Regions from separate parts of the Pseudokineococcus lusitanus genome, predicted to be linked through region 2. Evidence: predicted binding sites of a transcription regulator. Region 2 holds the regulator's gene; each other region holds the start of a gene.
What was found. Region 2 encodes LexA, which represses DNA repair genes until DNA is damaged. Its sites were predicted from a motif close to TCGAACANNTGTTCGA; they were not measured.
Positions count from the first base shown of each region.

Region 1: EDC03_RS08510 (DUF6504 family protein) is a predicted target of LexA. The motif match lies at 1,944-1,959, and genes of this name have one in related genera.
Region 3: EDC03_RS07950 (HNH endonuclease signature motif containing protein) is a predicted target of LexA. The motif match lies at 2,504-2,519, and genes of this name have one in related genera.
Region 4: EDC03_RS08340 (HNH endonuclease signature motif containing protein) is a predicted target of LexA. The motif match lies at 2,234-2,249, and genes of this name have one in related genera.

Region 1 is NZ_RJKN01000004.1:78,941-83,144, forward strand. Features, by position in the region: gene EDC03_RS08500 (PHP domain-containing protein) at 1-944, opposite strand, end outside; gene EDC03_RS08505 (SAV_6107 family HEPN domain-containing protein) at 948-1,511, opposite strand; gene EDC03_RS08510 (DUF6504 family protein) at 1,498-1,893, opposite strand; gene EDC03_RS08515 (aminoacyl-tRNA deacylase) at 2,087-2,791, shown strand; gene EDC03_RS08520 (hypothetical protein) at 2,903-3,193, opposite strand; gene EDC03_RS08525 (hypothetical protein) at 3,190-3,681, opposite strand; gene EDC03_RS08530 (thymidine phosphorylase) at 3,678-4,204, opposite strand, start outside.
Region 2 is NZ_RJKN01000001.1:304,142-308,345, forward strand. Features, by position in the region: gene EDC03_RS01350 (NCS2 family permease) at 1-142, opposite strand, end outside; gene EDC03_RS01355 (LysM peptidoglycan-binding domain-containing protein) at 274-741, opposite strand; gene lexA (transcriptional repressor LexA) at 1,226-1,945, shown strand; gene EDC03_RS01365 (UdgX family uracil-DNA binding protein) at 1,974-2,642, opposite strand; gene EDC03_RS01370 (aminotransferase class V-fold PLP-dependent enzyme) at 2,849-3,892, opposite strand; gene EDC03_RS01375 (ATP-dependent DNA helicase) at 3,976-4,204, opposite strand, start outside.
Region 3 is NZ_RJKN01000003.1:447,484-451,687, reverse strand. Features, by position in the region: gene EDC03_RS07955 (thioredoxin domain-containing protein) at 1-221, shown strand, start outside; gene EDC03_RS07950 (HNH endonuclease signature motif containing protein) at 327-2,318, opposite strand; gene trhA (PAQR family membrane homeostasis protein TrhA) at 2,872-3,639, opposite strand; gene EDC03_RS07940 (isoprenyl transferase) at 3,830-4,204, shown strand, end outside.
Region 4 is NZ_RJKN01000004.1:30,916-35,119, forward strand. Features, by position in the region: gene EDC03_RS08330 (histidinol-phosphate transaminase) at 1-603, opposite strand, end outside; gene hisD (histidinol dehydrogenase) at 654-1,982, opposite strand; gene EDC03_RS08340 (HNH endonuclease signature motif containing protein) at 2,276-4,204, shown strand, end outside.

The sequences.
Region 1 (4,204 bases), on a different contig from region 2:
CCGGCGGCGGCCTCGACCCGCGCGGCGACCTCCGTCATGGCGGCGGTGCCGGTGAGGTGCCCGCGGGCGCTCGTGCGGTCGAGGTGCCGCAGGTCCAGCGGCACGAGCCGGCGGACGGCGTCGAGGACGTCGGCGGTGCGGGCCCCCTCGGGGCGGGCGTAGCGGACGGCGCCGGTGAGCACCGCCGGCAGGCCGGCCGAGCGGGCCAGCGCGAGCATGCGGCCCGCGTGCAGCAGGCTCCCCGGCGTCCCCGGCGGGCCGTCGTGGCAGACCACCTCGACGGCCAGGGACCCCAGCGGCAGCAGGTCGTACCAGCGCGCGAGGACCGCGCGGGCGACGTCGTCGCGGCGGGCGAGCACCGCCCGCCCGACCTCGGAGCCCGGCCCGAGCAGCACCGTGAGCGCCGGGGCGCCGGTGCGGGCGCCCTCGGCGTGCGCGGCCAGGAGGGCGGGCGTGGTGACGGGCGTGCCGCGCTCCCCGCGCAGGTGGGTGGCCGACACGAGGCGGCACAGCGCGGCCCACCCCTCCCCCGCCCCGAGGACCTCGCCGGACGCCCGTCGGCCGCGCACGACCCGTCGCCCGTCGGCGTCGGTGCCGCCCGCGTGCGCGAGGACGGTGACGCGCGGCAGGCGGGCGTCGACCGCCGCCCCGCCCCGGGCGGGGCCGCCCGTCCCCTCGCGGACGCCGCGCCCCGGGTCCGCCCAGGCGGGGAGCCCGCCGGCCAGGCCGGAGGGCTCGACGGCGAGGTCGACCCCCAGCACGGGGGCGATGCCCGCCTCGGAGCAGGCGGTGACGTGCTTGACGGCGCCGTAGAGGCCGTCGCGGTCGGTGAGCGCGAGCGTGTCGAGGTCGAGCTCGGCCGCCCGGGCCACGAGCGCGTCGGGGCTCGAGGCGCCGTGCCGCAGGGAGTACCCCGAGGCAACGCGCAGGTGCGGGAAGGCCACGCCTCAGCGCCCCGCGCCGACGGGGACCGCCCCGGCGGCGGGCAGGGGCAGCGGCAGCGCGACGGGCAGCCCGAGGACGGCCGCGACGGCACCGGCGAACGCCTCGGCCTCCCGCAGGTGCTCCTCGGCGTCCTGCGCCGTGACGACGCCGGTGCGTCCGGCCTCGACGGCGGCGCGGCGGCGTGCGCCGGCGGCGAGCCGCAGCGCCGCGTCCTCCAGCTCGGGGGCGACCCGGGGCAGCACCTGCCACACGCCGAGGCCGACGCCCCGGCGGGGACGCCCGCGGACGGCGAGGACCGCGGCCCCGGCCCGCAGGCCGGCGAGGTGGGCGGCGACGTAGCGCTCCTCCGGCGTGGGGGCGGCCCACGCCGCGGCCAGCCCGGCGCGGCTGCGGGCCAGGAGGTCGGCCGCGGCCGCCGCGGGCTGCCCGGCGAGCACCGGCCCCGCGGCGGACGCCCCGGCGGCGGCCGCCCGGGACCCGGCCGTCCGCGTGCCCGCCCGGCGGGCGGGGGCGCCGCCGCGGGGGGCGCGGGGACCGGCGGCGGCCTCGAGCTCAGTCGTCGACACGGCGCAGGCTCCACCCGCCCGGCGCGGCCGGGTCCTCGCGGCACAGCTCGTAGACGCCGCTGCCGGCCACCCGCCCGGCGCTCGCCTCGACCCGCCAGACCTCGCGGTCCAGCGAGGGCGTGCGGGAGGGGCCGCGCGAGCCCGCGCCCACGAGGACGCCGGCCTCGGCGCGCTGCGGGTCCTGCTCCCACCAGGCGCGCCGCTCGTACCAGCGGCCGAGGACGGAGCGCACGACGTGCAGCCGCCCGCGCCAGAGGAAGGCCTCGGGGCGCTCGGGGCGCCCGGCGCCGTCCTCCGACCGCCCGGTGGCGAGGAGCTCGTCGACCAGCGGGTCGGCCGTCGTCGTGCGGACGACCACCTCGTCGTCGTAGGTGCGTGCCACGCTGCCTCCTCGTGCCGGGACCCGCCGCACCGCGACCGGACCACCCTCGTTCGAACACGAGTTCGAACACGGAGAAGTAGAGCGCCGACCACCGACAGCCGTCAAGACGGGACGGGCGACCGGTGGACGGCCGCTCCCCGCGGCCCCCGGCACGGACCGGGCACGCCGTCCGCCGCGCCACTAGCCTCGGGCGATGGCGCCGACGCCGGCCGACGAGGCCCTCCCCGCGGGCGACGGCGCCGCGCCCGTCGCCACCGCCCCGACGCCGGCCCGCGCCCCCGCGGGCGCCCCCGCCGACGCCGCCGCCCCGGACCCCGTCGTCCTCGACGCCGCCGCCGACCCGGTCGTCACCGCCGTGCGGCAGGCCCTCGCCGACGTCGGTGCGCAGGCGGACGTCGTCGTCCTCGACCACCCGCCCGGCTCCGCCGCCGACCTCGCCCGCGAGGTCCCCGGCTCCGCCGCCGACCTCGCCCGCGAGGTGGGAGCGCCCGCCGGCGCGGTGGCGCGGTGCGCGCTCCTGCTCGCGGACCCCGCCGACCCGCCGCGGGCCCGGACCCGCGCGGTCCTCGTCGTCCTCGTCGCCGCCCGTCCCCTGCGCACGGACGAGGTGGTGCGGCTCGTGGCGAGCCGCGGCCTGCCGGGCCTGCGCCCCGCCACCGCCGCCGAGGTGGTCCGGCTCTGCGGGTGCCCGCCGGAGGACCTCCCGCCCGTCGGCCTGCCGCTGCCCGGGGCGGACGCCGGCCGCGCCGCGCTCGAGGTCGTCGACGTCCTCGTCGACGCGGCGCTGGCCGCCCACCCCCGGCTCTGGGCCCCGGCGGGCCGCCCGGGGACGGCGCTGCAGGTCTCCTCCGAGGAGCTCCTCCGCATCACGGCGGGACGCCCGGTCGAGCTGGCCTGAGGTGCCCCGCGACGACGGACGGGCGCCCGCCCACGCCCTCGAGGGGCGGGACGGGCGCCCGTGGGGAGCCGTGCGGGCCGGCCGGGCCCGGGTGCGGGGTCGAGGTGCCCCTCAGTACCCGTCGCCGTGCTGGCCGGGGTGCTCGGGGCCCGTGTCGCCCTGCACGGCGTCGTCGGCGGACGGCGTGCCGTCCTCGCCCGCCGTGACGCCCGCGAGCGGGTCGCCGCCCGAGGTACCGGTGGTGTCGGGCAGGTGCGTCTGCTCGTCCTGGTCCTCGGGCACCGAGCCCCCGCCGGAGGCCCGCGACACGTAGCTCGTCTGCTCCGCCTGGACCGTCTCGACCTCCTCGTTGTCGAAGACGTCGACCTCGCGGGGCTCCTCGCCCGTCGTCTGCTCGCTCAAGGGTGCGCTCCTCCGTGGTCCGTGCGCCCGTCCGGGCGCGCTGCCCCACCCTGGCCGCCGCGGCGCCGGGGCGCGCGGCGTGGCCGGGCCGGGGCCTCGGCCCGCGCCGCCGCGAGCAGGGCCTCGAAGCGTCCGACGACGTCGTCGACGACGCCGGGCGCGTCCGCGTCCCGCCACTCGTGCCAGGCGCCCCGGCGGCCGGACGGGTCCCACCACCCCCGGGCGGGCGTCGCGGCGACCCGCAGGTGACCGGCGTCGGCGTCGAACCAGACGTCCACCACGGTCCCGCCCGCCGCCACGGCGCGGTCGCCCCACCCGCGGACGCCGGCCCGGCGGTCGCCCGGGGCGTCCCACCGGTCGGTGCGCCCGCCCTCGACGTCGTCCAGCCCGGCCACGAGCGCCTCGACCCGCCGCCGCACCTCGAGCAGGACCGGCGGCGGATCCGGCGGCGGGTCGACGGCGCCGTGGCGCGGGGACCCGGGCCTCACCCGGCCACGCGCTCCAGCACGAGGTCGGGGGTCGCCGGGCGGGAGACCTCGGGCGCCACCTCGACGGCCCCCTCGAGCGCCTCGTGCGCCCGGGCGAAGCGCTCGGGCGTGTCGGTGTGCAGCGTCATGAGCGGCTGGCCGGCGCGGACCGTGTCGCCCGGCTTGGCGTGGAGCTCGACGCCGGCGCCGGCCTGCACCGGGTCCTGCCGGCGTGCGCGCCCGGCCCCGAGGCGCCAGGCGGCCACGCCGACGCCCAGGGCGTCGAGCCGGACGAGGACGCCGTCGGCCGGGGCGAGCACGACGTCGGTCTCCCGCGCCGTCGGCAGGTCGGCCGCGGGGTCGCCGCCCTGCGCCGCCACCATGCGGCGCCACGCGTCCATCGCGCGGCCGTCGGCGAGCGCGTCGGCCGGGTCGACCCCGTCCACGCCGGCGGCGGCGAGCATCTCGCGGGCCAGGGCCAGCGTGAGCGCGACGATGTCGGCCGGGCCGCCGCCCGCGAGCACCTCGACGGACTCGCGCACCT
Region 2 (4,204 bases):
CCACGAAGGTGACGAGCCCGCCGCGCACCTCCCGGGCGGTGGTGGAGCCACGGGCCGTGATGGAGAAGTACCGGTCGAGCGCGCCCACGGGGGCCTCGCCGTCGCGGCGGACGTCGTCCGCGGGCTTCCGGGTGCTGCTCATGCGTCCTCCGCGGGACGGGCCGCGGCCGCGGCGTCGCCGCGGCCGGCGACGGTGCTGGCGCTGGGCGCGGACACCTTGCCAGAGGCACCGGCCGCCCGGGTGCACCCGCCCGCGGTCCGGGACGCGGCGCCTCAGACGGCGGGGACGACGAGCGTCTGCCCGACCTGGAGCGCGGACGTGCTGAGGCCGTTGAGCTGCTCGAGGTGGAGGACGACGTCGCGGACGTCCTCGCCCGGCGCGGCCACGCCCTCGGCCACCGACCAGAGGGTTTCCCCCGGCAGCACGACGTGCTCGGCGGCCGGCGTGGCCGGCACGGCCGCTGCGACGGCGGGTGCGGCCGGGGCCGCGGGCGTCGACGGGCTCCCGGCGGCGAGCACGGCGGTCGGCGCGCCGAGGAGCGCGACGGCCACCGCCGTCGTGACGGCGAGCCGGCCGCGCCGCGTCACGTGCACGGGGCCGACCGCCGGGGCGGCGGCCCGACGACGGGCGGGGGTGCGCCGCGGGGGCGCGGCGACGGGCGGCGGCACGAGGGCCAGGTGCCGGCGCCGCGCCGGGCGGGCGGCGGGGACGAAGGACGGCTGCAGGGCCAGTGCGGACATGAGGACCTCCGGGTGGACCGCGCGGCCTCGCGGCCGGCGGACGTGCGGGTCGAGGGGGTCGCGCCCCGGCGCCTGCCCGGCGTCGAACGCGTATTCGATCGAACGTCTGTGCGATGTGTACCAGCGGGCGGGGCGGGCGTCCAGCGGCGCCCGCACCGACGCCCCGTCCGGACCGGGCGGGGCCGGGCCGACCGGGCCCCCGGTGCACGTCCCGTAGTCGACCAGCGACCACCGACAACGGGTCCCGCCGCAGGTCAGCGGTCCACCGGCGGCGCCGGACACCCCCCGCGGCGCCCCTGACGACACGCCGCGACACGCTCGAACAGGTGTTTGATCTCGACCTCCCGCGTCCCTACGCTCGCGGCACGGCCGGCGTCGGGGACGCCGGCGCACGACGACCGCAGGAGGCTCCGTGGCACGGCGCAGGGACGACGAGGGCACGTCGGCGGGCACGGACGGCACGTCCGAGGGCACCGTGGTGGAGATGCCGGACACGCCGGCGGCGGCCGGCACCGGGCTCACCGAGCGGCAGCGCCGGGTGCTCGAGTGCATCAGCGAGGCGGTCGAGCGGCGCGGCTACCCGCCGAGCATGCGCGAGATCGGCGAGGCCGTCGGGCTCACGAGCCCGTCGAGCGTGGCGCACCAGCTGAGCACGCTGGAGCGCAAGGGCTTCCTGCGCCGCGACCCGCGGCGCCCCCGCGCCATCGAGGTCGTCGTCCCGGACGAGCAGCCCGCGGGCGGCGCGTCGGTGCACCGGCTGCGGCCCGCGCGCCCCGAGGCCCCGGCCGACGTCCCGGCCGACGACACCGGCGCCGGCGACGAGCGCCCCGCCGCCGCCTACGTGCCCGTGGTCGGGCGCATCGCGGCCGGCGGCCCGATCCTCGCCGAGCAGGCCGTCGAGGACGTCTTCCCGCTCCCCCGCCAGCTCGTCGGCGGCGGGCAGCTCTTCCTGCTCAAGGTGGTCGGCGACTCCATGGTCGAGGCGGCCATCTGCGACGGGGACTGGGTCGTCGTCCGGCAGCAGCCCGTCGCCGAGAACGGCGAGGTGGTGGCCGCCATGATCGACGGCGAGGCCACGGTCAAGGTCTTCCAGCGCCGTGACGGCCACGTCCGGCTGCTCCCGCGCAACGCCGCCTACAGCCCCATCGACGGCGACGAGGCCACCGTGCTGGGACGCGTCGTCGCCGTCCTGCGGAGCGTCTGAGCCGTGCCGCGGCGCCGGTGCCCCTCCCTCAGCGGGGCCCGAGCGCCGCGGCCGCCACGCGCAGGTCGGCCACGAGCCCGTCCCGTGCCGCGTCCCGCTGCTCCGGCGGCGTCCGCAGCACGGCCGAGGGGTGCAGCGTCGCCACGAAGCGCTTGGTGCCCCTGGAGGTCTCCCGCTCGATGACGTGGCCGCGCTCCTTGGTCACCCGGAACGACGGGCCGAGGAGCGCCCGGCCGGCGGTCGCGCCGAGGACGACGACGACCTCCGGGTCCACCGCCGCCAGCTCCGCGGCCAGCCAGGGGCGGCACGCCGTGACGTGCGCCGCCTCCGGCGTCGCGTGGATGCGCCGGTTGCCGGGCGCCTGCTGCGTGAAGCGGAAGTGCTTGACGGCGTTCGTCACGTAGACGTCCTCCCGGGCGATGCCCGCCTCCTCGACGGCGGCCTGCAGGAGGCGGCCCGCCGGGCCGACGAAGGGCACGCCGCGGCGGTCCTCCTGGTCCCCCGGCTGCTCGCCGACGAGCGCCAGCCGCCCGCCCGTCGCCCCGGCCGAGAAGACGACCTGCGTCGCCGGCTCCCAGAGCTCGCAGCCGCGGCACCCGGTCGCGGCCTCGCGGAGCGTCGCGACGTCGCGGTGCCCCGGCTCCGGCAGCCACTGCTCCGCGCCCGGCCGCTCCGGCTTCTCCGCTCCACCCGCCATGCCCGGCACGCTAGGTCGCCCCCCGGCGCACCGCGCGTCGTCGCGCGCGAGGACGCCGCCGCACCGCGAACGGGCGCCTGTTCGCGTCCGGGGACGCCGCCTCAGCACGAACAGGCGCCTCTTCGCGCCCCGGGACGCCACCTCACCACGAACAGGCGCCCGTTCGCGTCCGGGGACGCCGCTCCACCACGAGCAGGCGGAAGCGGTCAGCGCAGGGCGCCCAGCACCCGCTCGACGTCGGAGTCGTCGTTCCACAGGTGGAAGGCGAGGCGGACGGCGCCCGCCCGGGCCACGGCCGTGACCCCCGCGGCGGCGAGGCGCTCGAGGGCGTGGCCGTCGGCGTCCGGGACGGCGACGACGGCGCGCCCCGCGGGCGGCAGGTCGAGCCCGGCGAGGACGGCGTCGGCCAGGCGGGCGTCGTGGTCGCGGACCTCGGCGACGTCGAGCCCGTCGTACAGCTCGAGCGCCGGGACGGCCCCCGCCCACGGCAGCCACGCGGGCGAGACGTCGAAGCGCCGCGCGTCCTGCGCGAGCGCCATGCCGGGCCCGTACACCGAGCCCCAGACGTCCTCGCCGGCGTACCAGCCGGCCGCCACCGGCAGCAGACGCTCCTGCCACGACGGCGCGACGGTCGTGAAGCAGACGCCGCGCGGCGCGCCGAGCCACTTGTAGGCGGCGGTCACGGTGAGGTCGTGGAGCCCGGCGTCGACGGGCCACCAGCCCGCGGCCTGCGTGAGGTCGCACAGCGTCGCCGCGCCGACCCTGGCCGCCGCGGCGCGGACCGCGTCGTCGTCGGCCACGGCGCCGTCGGAGGACTGCACGAGGCTGTAGGCGACGAGGTCGCAGCCCTCGGCGACGGCGTCGGCCAGGCCCGCCAGCGGCACCTGCCGCACGACGAGCCCGCGCCGCTCGGCGTGGACGAGGAAGGGGAAGACGACGGAGGTGAAGTCGCCCTCGGGGACGACGACCCGGGCGCCGTCGGGCAGCGAGGCCGCGACGGCGCCCACGGCCACCGACGCCTGCGAGCCCACGGCCACGCGGTCCGCGGGGACGCCGACGAGCCGGGCGAAGAGCTCCCGTGCCCGGCCGACGACGGCGTCGTAGCCCGGCGCCGTGGCCCGGCCGGCCGCCCACTCGTCGAGGGCCGCCACCATCGCCGTGCGGACGGCTCGGCTCGGCAGGCCCAGCGTCGCCGCGTTGCAGTAGCCGGGGACGTGCTCGAAGGCGGCGCGGGCGCGGGCGAGGTCCATGCCCCGATGCTCCCCCACGTCGCGGTCTCCCCCGTCCACGCCGGGAGGGGCGACCGCCGCCGGGCCGCGGGAGGCCTCGCCGCCTACGCCGTCTCGTCCTCCGCCGTACGCGCGGCGGCGTCCAGCCGGCGGAGCGCGGCGAGGACGACGTCCTTGTCGCTCGTCGCCCACAGCGGCGGGAGGCTCGCGCGCAGGAAGCCGCCGTACCGCGCGGTCGCCAGCCGCGGGTCGAGGACGGCGACGACGCCGCGGTCCCCCGTCGACCGGACGAGCCGCCCCGCGCCCTGGGCGAGCCGCAGCGCCGCGTGCTGC
Region 3 (4,204 bases), on a different contig from region 2:
CGACGGACGCCCTGCACCGCGCCGCGCTCGCGGGCACCGCGCCCGGGCTGGTCGTCAGCCGCGGCGAGCCCGGCGCCACCGTGCCGGCGGTCCTCGCCGACCGTGGCCTCGTCGGCGGCCGACCCGCGGCCTACGTCTGCCGCGGCCACGTCTGCGACGTCCCGACGACGGACCCGGCCGCCCTCGCCGTCGCCCTGGGGAGCCGCCCTCCGGCGCACTGACGTCCGCGCCGGGTGCCGTGGGGCAGATGGCGGGACGGCGAGGACGCCGGCGGCGCGACGTGCCCACGGTGGCCCTGGGGGGCGCGAGGCGCCGGGGCGGCCGACTCAGAAGGGCGGCGGTTCGTCTTCGTTCGGCAGGGCCGGTGGCGCGGGCGGTTCGCGGTGGTGGGTGGTCGCGGTGGTAGCGGCGCTGATGAGCAGGAGCGCGCCGGGCCAGGCCATGTCGACGGTCGGGTACGAGCAGTCGAGGGGATCTCCGAGGTCGTCCCAGCCGGCGGGCAGGGGCGTGCCGTCGCCGTCGCGGCTGGTGGTGGGTCGGGGGAGGAAGGGTGGTGCGGGGTCGTCGTGGACGAGGCCGAGGGGTGAGGTCCACCGGGTGCCGAGGCCGTGCAGGTCGGTCGGGTCGTCGGTGATCGGCTGGACGAGCCAGCCGTAGTGGGTGCGGCACTGGTGGTGCTTGCGGCAGCGGGGGCGGAGGTTGCACTCGCAGGTCGGCCCGCCACTGCCGTGGGGGACCTGGTGGTCGAGGTCGCAGCGGACCGACGGCTGGGTGCAGCCGGGGTGGGTGCACTCGGGCAGGGCGGTGCGGATGTAGCGGGACTGCTCGGCGGTCGGGACGTAGTCGGTGGGTAGGCCGGCGAGAGGGCAGGTCGACGCGGGCGGCGTCCCGGAGGCGGAGGCCCACGGGGGTGTGGCGACGCCGGGCGTGCTGGGGCCGGGCGTGCTGGGGCCGGGCGTGCTGGGGCCGGGCGTGCTGGGGCCGGGCGTGACGGCGTCGGAGATGCGGGTGAGCTTGTCGGCGAGGCCGGCTGGCACCTGTCGCGTGGTAGGCGTCGGTGGGGGCGCTGGTGGCATGCCGGTCCCGCTGTCACCAGGCGGGTAGGGGACCGCGTCTGCGTCAGGCGTCGGAGCGGGCGGGATGGTCGGTGGAGTCGTGGTGGGCGGTGCTGCCGGCGGACCGTCGTCGGTGACGCCGGGGATAGGCAAGCCGGTGATCTGGGTGGTCGCGTCGGTGCCGGCCGGCGTCGTCGTCGTCGTGCGGGTGTCGAGGTGGTGGAGGTGTCCGTCGACGCCGAGGACCTTCCCGGTGAAGGGGTCGGTGAGGATCCGGCGGAAGGGGTGGCCGGCGGCGAGGAGCTCACGGGCGACGTCGGCGGGGACGGCGCCGTGGCCGGCGAGCCACGCCTGCTCGTCGTCGAGGCCGAGCAGCGTGGGGAGCGAGACGTTGAGCTGGGGGCCGTGGCACTGCCCGGCGTGCGCCCGGCCGTCCTCACGTGCGCCGGTACCGGTGCCGGTGTCGGTGGCCAGGCCGACCAACGCGTCGAAGCGGCGGGCGTCGACGCCGCGCTGGTCGGGCAGGTCGGTGGCGGTGCCGTCGGCGGCCGCCGCGATGGGGTCGAGGCCTGCGGCGACGGCGGCGTGCGGGTCCGCGGCGGCGTGGGGGCCGGTGCGGGTGGTGACCCAGGTGGTGATCCTTTGGAACAGGGCGGTGATGTCGGCGACGGGGCCGGTGGCGACGAGCTCGGCCGCCCCGTCGCCGAGGGGCTGGACGAGGACCTGCCGGCGGCAGGTCTCGTACCGGACGCGGCGGTTGGTCGCGTCCACCTCGAGCCGGGCCACGAGGGCCCGCACCTTGCGCGTGACCCCGCGTGGGTCTAGGCGGGGCAGGTCGTCGGCGACCTCGGCGTCGATCCACCGGGCCTGCTCAGGCGTCAGGCCCGCCGTCTCGGTGACGACGGCGTGCGCCTGTGCGGAGCAGATGGCCCCGACGCGCAGCGCGGCCCGGGTCTGCGGCAGCACGGTCGTCAGCGCGAGTGCGTCCTGGACGAGGCGGCGTGCTCCGGCGACCCCGACGTGCAGGGCGAGGGCGATCTCGGTGATGACGGCCTCGGCGGGGTCCCCGCCGAGGCGGCCGAAGCGGGCGGTCTCGACCGGGTCGCCGTCGACCGGGACGCCCAGGGAGGCGGCGACCTCGTCGACGAGGTCGGCCACCAGCCCAAGCATCGCGGCGTGCTGGATCGACGCGGCGGCGTGGGCGTCGCGGAGCTGGTCCAGGACGGCCCGGCCCGCGCGTCGGGAGACCGGGAGGTCGCCCACCGGGACATCGGCCGGGCCGGCTGACGCCGAGGCATCGGGGGCGGCACCAGACGGTGCACCGGACTGAGCACCGGCCGGAGCACCCGACGCGTCGAGCCCGTCGGCCGCCCATGGGGCGTGGTCGCGCGGGCGACCCTCCTCGGGCTCTTGCAGTCCCACCTCGACCACCCCCTCGTGACCACCGTCCGAACGCGTGTTCGAATGATAGTCGAGGGGGCCGACAGCCGCCACGGTCGTCCACCGACGGCGAGAGGCGACGGGAGGAGCCTGCCGCGAAGGGGCAGCGTCGGTCCGGCTTCCGTCCGGAGGCGTCAGGGCGACGGCTCCCGGCGCCGGTCGCCGGGCATGGGACACGCGCCGGAGCTGCCGCCACTCGATCGCCCGGCAGGCCCCGGGGAGCTTTCGGGGGCCGCCCGGTGAGCCCCCGGGGAGCTTCCGGCGGGCTCTCGATGAGCCGGGATCCTTGGGGGCTCGGGCTCGGGTCCGCCGGGCATCGGGTCGCGGAGGACGGCGACGACGACGGTGGCCGGCAGGACCGGGCCGGGGCCGCGGCTCAGGCGCCGGGGACGTCCCCGCGGTACAGGGCCAGGGAGGCAGCCACGTAGTGGCACACGAAGCCGACGACCGTCAGCGCGTGGAAGATCTCGTGGAAGCCGAAGTAGCGCGGGCTCGGGTCGGGCCTCTTGAGCCCGTAGACGAGCGCGCCGGCGGTGTAGGCGAGGCCGCCGACGACGACGAGCACCGTCACGGCCGTCCCCCCGCCGCGGAGGAACTGGGGGAGGAAGGCGACCGCCACCCAGCCCATCGCGACGTAGGCGGGGACGTACAGCCACCGCGGGGCGCCGACCCAGAAGATGCGGAAGGCGATGCCCGCGAGCGCGGCCAGCCAGGCGACGAGCAGGAGCACCCGCCGGGGGCCGTCCTCGAGGAGGAGGACGGCGAAGGGCGTGTAGGTGCCCGCGATGATGAGGAAGATGTTCGAGTGGTCGAACCGCTTGAGGACCATCGTCGTCCGCGGTGACCACGTACCCCGGTGGTACAGCGCGCTGATGCCGAAGAGCAGGGCCGCCGTCAGCCCGAAGATCGCCATCGCCCAGCGGCTGCGGGCGTCTGGCGCCAGGGCGACGGCGACGATCCCGGCCGCCACGACGAGCGGGAACATGCCGAGGTGCAGCCAGCCGCGCAGCAGGGGCTTGACGGCCCGCACCACGTCGGGGGCGCCGGGCCTCCCGGGCGCCCCGCGGGTCGGGGCCGCCGACGGGCGGGTGGTCGGGTCGAGGGCGCTGCTGCCGCCCTCGCCGGTGCTCCTCGCGCTGCCCACGGCCGCCTCCTGACGTCGGTCCGAGCCCTGCCGCCGACGGGTCGGCGGCACCCCGAGGGTAGTCGCGACGACGTGGCCCCCCGTCGCCGTCCACGACCGGCGGTTGACGACCGGCGATCGGCGACCGGCGGACGACGACCGGCGGCTGACGGCCGGTGGCCGTCCGGGGCCGGACGAGTAGCGTGACGGCGTGCCCCTGCGAGACCTCGTGTACCGGCTCTACGAGCGCCGGCTCGAGCGGTCCGTCGCCGGGCGGCACCGGGGCGACCGGCTGCTGGGCCGCGGTCCCCACCCCGCCGGCCCCCACCACGTCGGCGTCATCCTCGACGGCAACCGCCGCTGGGCCCGCCAGTCCGGCCTCGCGGCCCAGGACGGCCACCGGCAGGGCGCCGGGAAGATCGTCGACTTCCTCGGCTGGTGCGAGGACGCGGGCGTCGGCGTCGTCACGCTCTACCTGCTCTCCACCGACAACCTGCGGCGCGACCCGGACGAGGTCGCCGAGCTCCTCGGCATCATCGAGCAGGCCGTCGACGACCTCGTGGCGACGGGGCGGTGGCGGGTCCAC
Region 4 (4,204 bases), on a different contig from region 2:
CCCGGGCGCGGCGTCGCACACGGCCTCGACGACCTCCCGCGGGAGGGCGGTGCCCGTCGGGTTGTTCGGCGAGGCGAGGAGGACGACCGACGGCTGCTCGCGCTCGACGAGGGCGACGGCGGCCGCGGCGTCGAGGGTGAAGTCGTCGCGCCGGCGGCCGGCGACCCAGCGGGTCCCGGTGTCGCGGGCGTACTCCGGGTACATCGAGTAGGTCGGCGCGAAGGAGACGGCGGTCCGCCCCTCGCCGCCGAAGGCCTGCAGGACCTGGAGCATGACCTCGTTCGAGCCGTTGGCCGCCCACAGCTGCTCCGGGGGCAGGCGCACGCCCGACTCCAGGGCGAGGAAGTCCGCGAGGTCGGCCCGGAGGTCGAGGAACTCGCGGTCGGGGTAGCGGTTGAGGCCGACGGCGGCCGCGGCGACGGCCTCGCCCATCTCCCGGGCCACCGTGGCCGACGGCGGCACGGGGTTCTCGTTGACGTTGAGCAGCACCGGGACGTCGAGCTGCGGTGCGCCGTAGGGCTCGACGCCGCGGAGCACGTCGCGCAGGGGCAGGTCGGCGAGGGCGGCCGCCCGGGCGGCGTCGTCCGCGGGCGCCGCCGCCACGGCCGCCACGGGGTCGGTGGTCGTCGTGCCGGTGGGCCCGGCGTCGCCGCTCACGCGGGGGCCCCGCGCAGGCGTGCCGTGACGGCCTGGCCGTGCCCGGGCAGGTCCTCGGCCTCGGCGAGCGCGACGACGTGCGGGGCGACGTCGGCGAGGGCCTCGGCGGAGTAGTCGACGACGTGGATGCCGCGGAGGAAGGTCTGGACCGAGAGTCCGCTGGAGAAGCACGCGCAGCCGCCGGTGGGCAGGACGTGGTTCGAGCCGGCGCAGTAGTCGCCGAGGGAGACGGGCGACGACGGCCCCACGAAGATCGCGCCGGCGTTGCGGACGCGCGCGGCGACCGCGGCCGCGTCGGCGGTCTGGACCTCGAGGTGCTCGGCGCCGTAGCCGTCGGCCACGGCGAGCAGCCCGTCGACGTCGTCGACGAGGACGACGGCGGACTGCGGCCCGGCGAGCGCCGTCCCGACGCGCTCGGTGTGCTTCGTCAGCGGCACCTGCCGCTCCAGCTCGGCCTCGACGCGCGCGGCGAGGTCCTCCGAGGTCGTCACGAGCACGGCGGCCGCGACCTCGTCGTGCTCGGCCTGGCTGATCATGTCGGCGGCCACGAGGACGGGGTCGGCGGTTTCGTCCGCGAGGACCATGACCTCGGTGGGGCCGGCCTCGGCGTCGATGCCGACGACGCCCCGGAGCAGGCGCTTCGCCGCGGCGACGTAGCGGTTGCCCGGCCCCGTGACCATGTCGACGGGCGCGCAGAGGCGCGTGCCGTCCTCCTCGTCGGCGCCGAGCGCGAGCATCGCGACGGCCTGGGCGCCGCCGACGGCGTACACCTCGTCCACACCGAGCAGGGCGCACGCGGCGAGGACGGTGGGGTGCGGGAGGCCGCCGTGGTCGCGCTGCGGCGGGCTGACGACGACGAGCTCGGCGACGCCGGCCTCCTGCGCCGGGACGACGTTCATGACGACGCTGCTGGGGTAGACGGCCACGCCGCCGGGCGCGTACAGCCCGACCCGGCCGACGGGGACCCAGCGCTCGGTGACCGTGCCGCCCGGGACGACCTGCACGGTGGTGTCGGTGCGGCGCTGCTCGGCGTGGACGAGACGGGCGCGGCGCACGGACTCCTCGAGGGCGGCGCGGACGGCCGGGTCGAGGTCCTCGAGCGCGGCGGCCAGGGCCGCCGCGGGCACGCGCAGGTGCTCGGGGCGGACGCCGTCGAAGCGCTCGGCCAGCTCGCGCAGGGCCGCCGCGCCGCGGGTGCGCACGGCGTCCACGACCGGTCGGACGGCGTCGAGCGCGGACTCCACGTCCTGCTCGGCGCGGGGCAGCGTCCCGCGGAGCTCGCGCGCGTCGAGGGCGCGGCCCCGCAGGTCCAGGCGTCGGATCACGCGCCTGATCGTAGGGCCGCGGGGCGGGGCGGCCTCCGGGCGTGGGAGGGGCCGCCGGGGTGGAGGGCGGGTGCGGGCGCGGAGCGGGCGCTGGGGTGGGTGCGGGGCGGGTGCGGGGCGAGGCGCGCGGAGGAGGCTCGAGGCCGGGCAGCCGGGCGGGCGTCGTCAGGGCTCGCGCCGGTGCCGCGCCCTGGTCGCCGCGTCGAGGCCTGTGAGCAACCTCTGCCGTTGTCGGGCCCGCCCGCTAGACTTCGAACACCTGTTCGACGGACGGAGAGAGGGGGAGGTCGAGGATGGCGCAGCACCCGGCCGACGACGAGTCGCGCGACGACGCCGTCGCCCCCGCACCCGCTGGCCCCGTCGGTCCGCTCGACGTCCCGGTCGGTGATCTGCCGCTCGCCCGCCGTGCGGGCAGGGCCGTCCTCGACCGGCTCCGCGACGCCCACGCCGCTGCGTCGACCCAGCACGCCGCGCTGCTGGGTCTGGTCGCCGACCTCGTCGACGAGACGGCCGCCGCCCTCGGCGTCCCGGTCGGCGGCGACCCGGTCGAGACCGCCCGCTTCGGACGGCTCGGCGGGGACCCCGCCGAGGGGGTCATCACCGAGATCGCCCTCGCGCTGCACGTCGGCGTCGCTGGGGCGCGGCGGCTGGTCACCGACGCGCTGGCGCTCACGACCGTCCTGCCGCAGACCCGGGCCGCTCTACGCAGCGGAGGCATCTGCCCCGCCCGGGCGCACGCGGTCGTCACGGGCACTGCCGGTCTGACGCCGGAGCAGGCCCGCTGGGTCGACACCCACCTCGCTCCCGACCTGCCGCGTCTCGACCCGCCTGGTGTCACCCGCAAGGTCCGCGCCCTCGTGGCCCAGCTCGAGGTCGAGGCCACCAACCGCCGCCTCCGCTACGAGACGTGCCGCCGTCGGGTCCTCGTCCAGCCGCTCGGCGACGGCGCGGCCGAGCTCGTCGCCACCGGCCCGGTCGCCGACATCACCGCGCTGTTCCACCGCCTGACCACGTGGGCCACCACCCGCACCGGCCCTCACGCGGGGGCGGACCCGCACGCGGCGGTCGCCGCGGGCCTGGACCCGGTGGCCACCGATGCCACCGGTCTGCCCGACCAGCGCGGCGTGGACGCCCGCCGCTTCGACGCGTTGGTCGGCCTGGTCACCGGCGCCGACCCGCGCTCGGATGGTCGGGCGCACGCCGGGCCGTGCAACGGCCCGACGCTCAACGTGTCCCTGCCCACCCTGCTTGGCCTGGACGACGAGCCCGCGTGGTTGGCCGGCCACGGCGCCGTGCCCGTCGACGTCGCCCGCGAGCTCCTCGCCGCCGGCCACCCCTTCCGCCGGATCCTCACCGACCCCTTCACCGGGAGGGTCCTCGGCGTCGACGGACACCTCCACCACCTCGACGCCACCGCGACCCGCACGACCACCACCCGAGCCACCGACGACACGACCACCCGGACCGCGGAAGCCCTCCCCATCTCCGGCACCCCCGACGCCAGTCCGCCGGCGACACCGCCGATCACGCCAGCTCCGGCAAAGGGCGCCGACGCGATGCCCGACCCGCCGGACGACAGTCGAACGGGCACACCACCCGAGCCACCGCCGGCCACCACGGCCCAGGTGCCGCCCGGTCTCGCCGACAAGCTCACCCGCGTCGCCGACGCGCCCGCGCCGAGCACGACTCCGCCTGGCACCACCGCCCCCGGCACCACCACGCCCGGCACCAACGCGCCCACCACCAACGCGCCCACCACCAACGCGCGCGGTGCCAACGCGCCCACCACCAACGCGCGCGGTGCCAACGCGCCCACCACCAACGCGCGCGGTGCCCCAACCCCGGGTGCCGCCAAGCCGGGTGCCGCCGCGCCGCGATGGGCGTCGCGAACCGACTCTCCCGCCGACGGGACGCCGCGCGCTTCGACCTGCCCCCTCGCGGGTCTGCCCACCGACTACGTCCCCACCACCGAGCAGACCCGCTACATCCGCGCCGCCCTGCCCGAGTGCACCCACCCCGGCTGCACCCAACCCTCGGTCCGCTGCGACCTCGACCACCAGACCCCCCACAGCGCCGGCGGACCCACCTGCGAGTGCAACCTGCGACCCCGCTGCCGCAAGCACCACCAGTGCCGCACCCACTACGGCTGGCTCGTCCAGCCCACCACCGACGACCCGACCGACCCGCACGGCCTCGGCACCCGCTGGACCTCACCCCTCGGC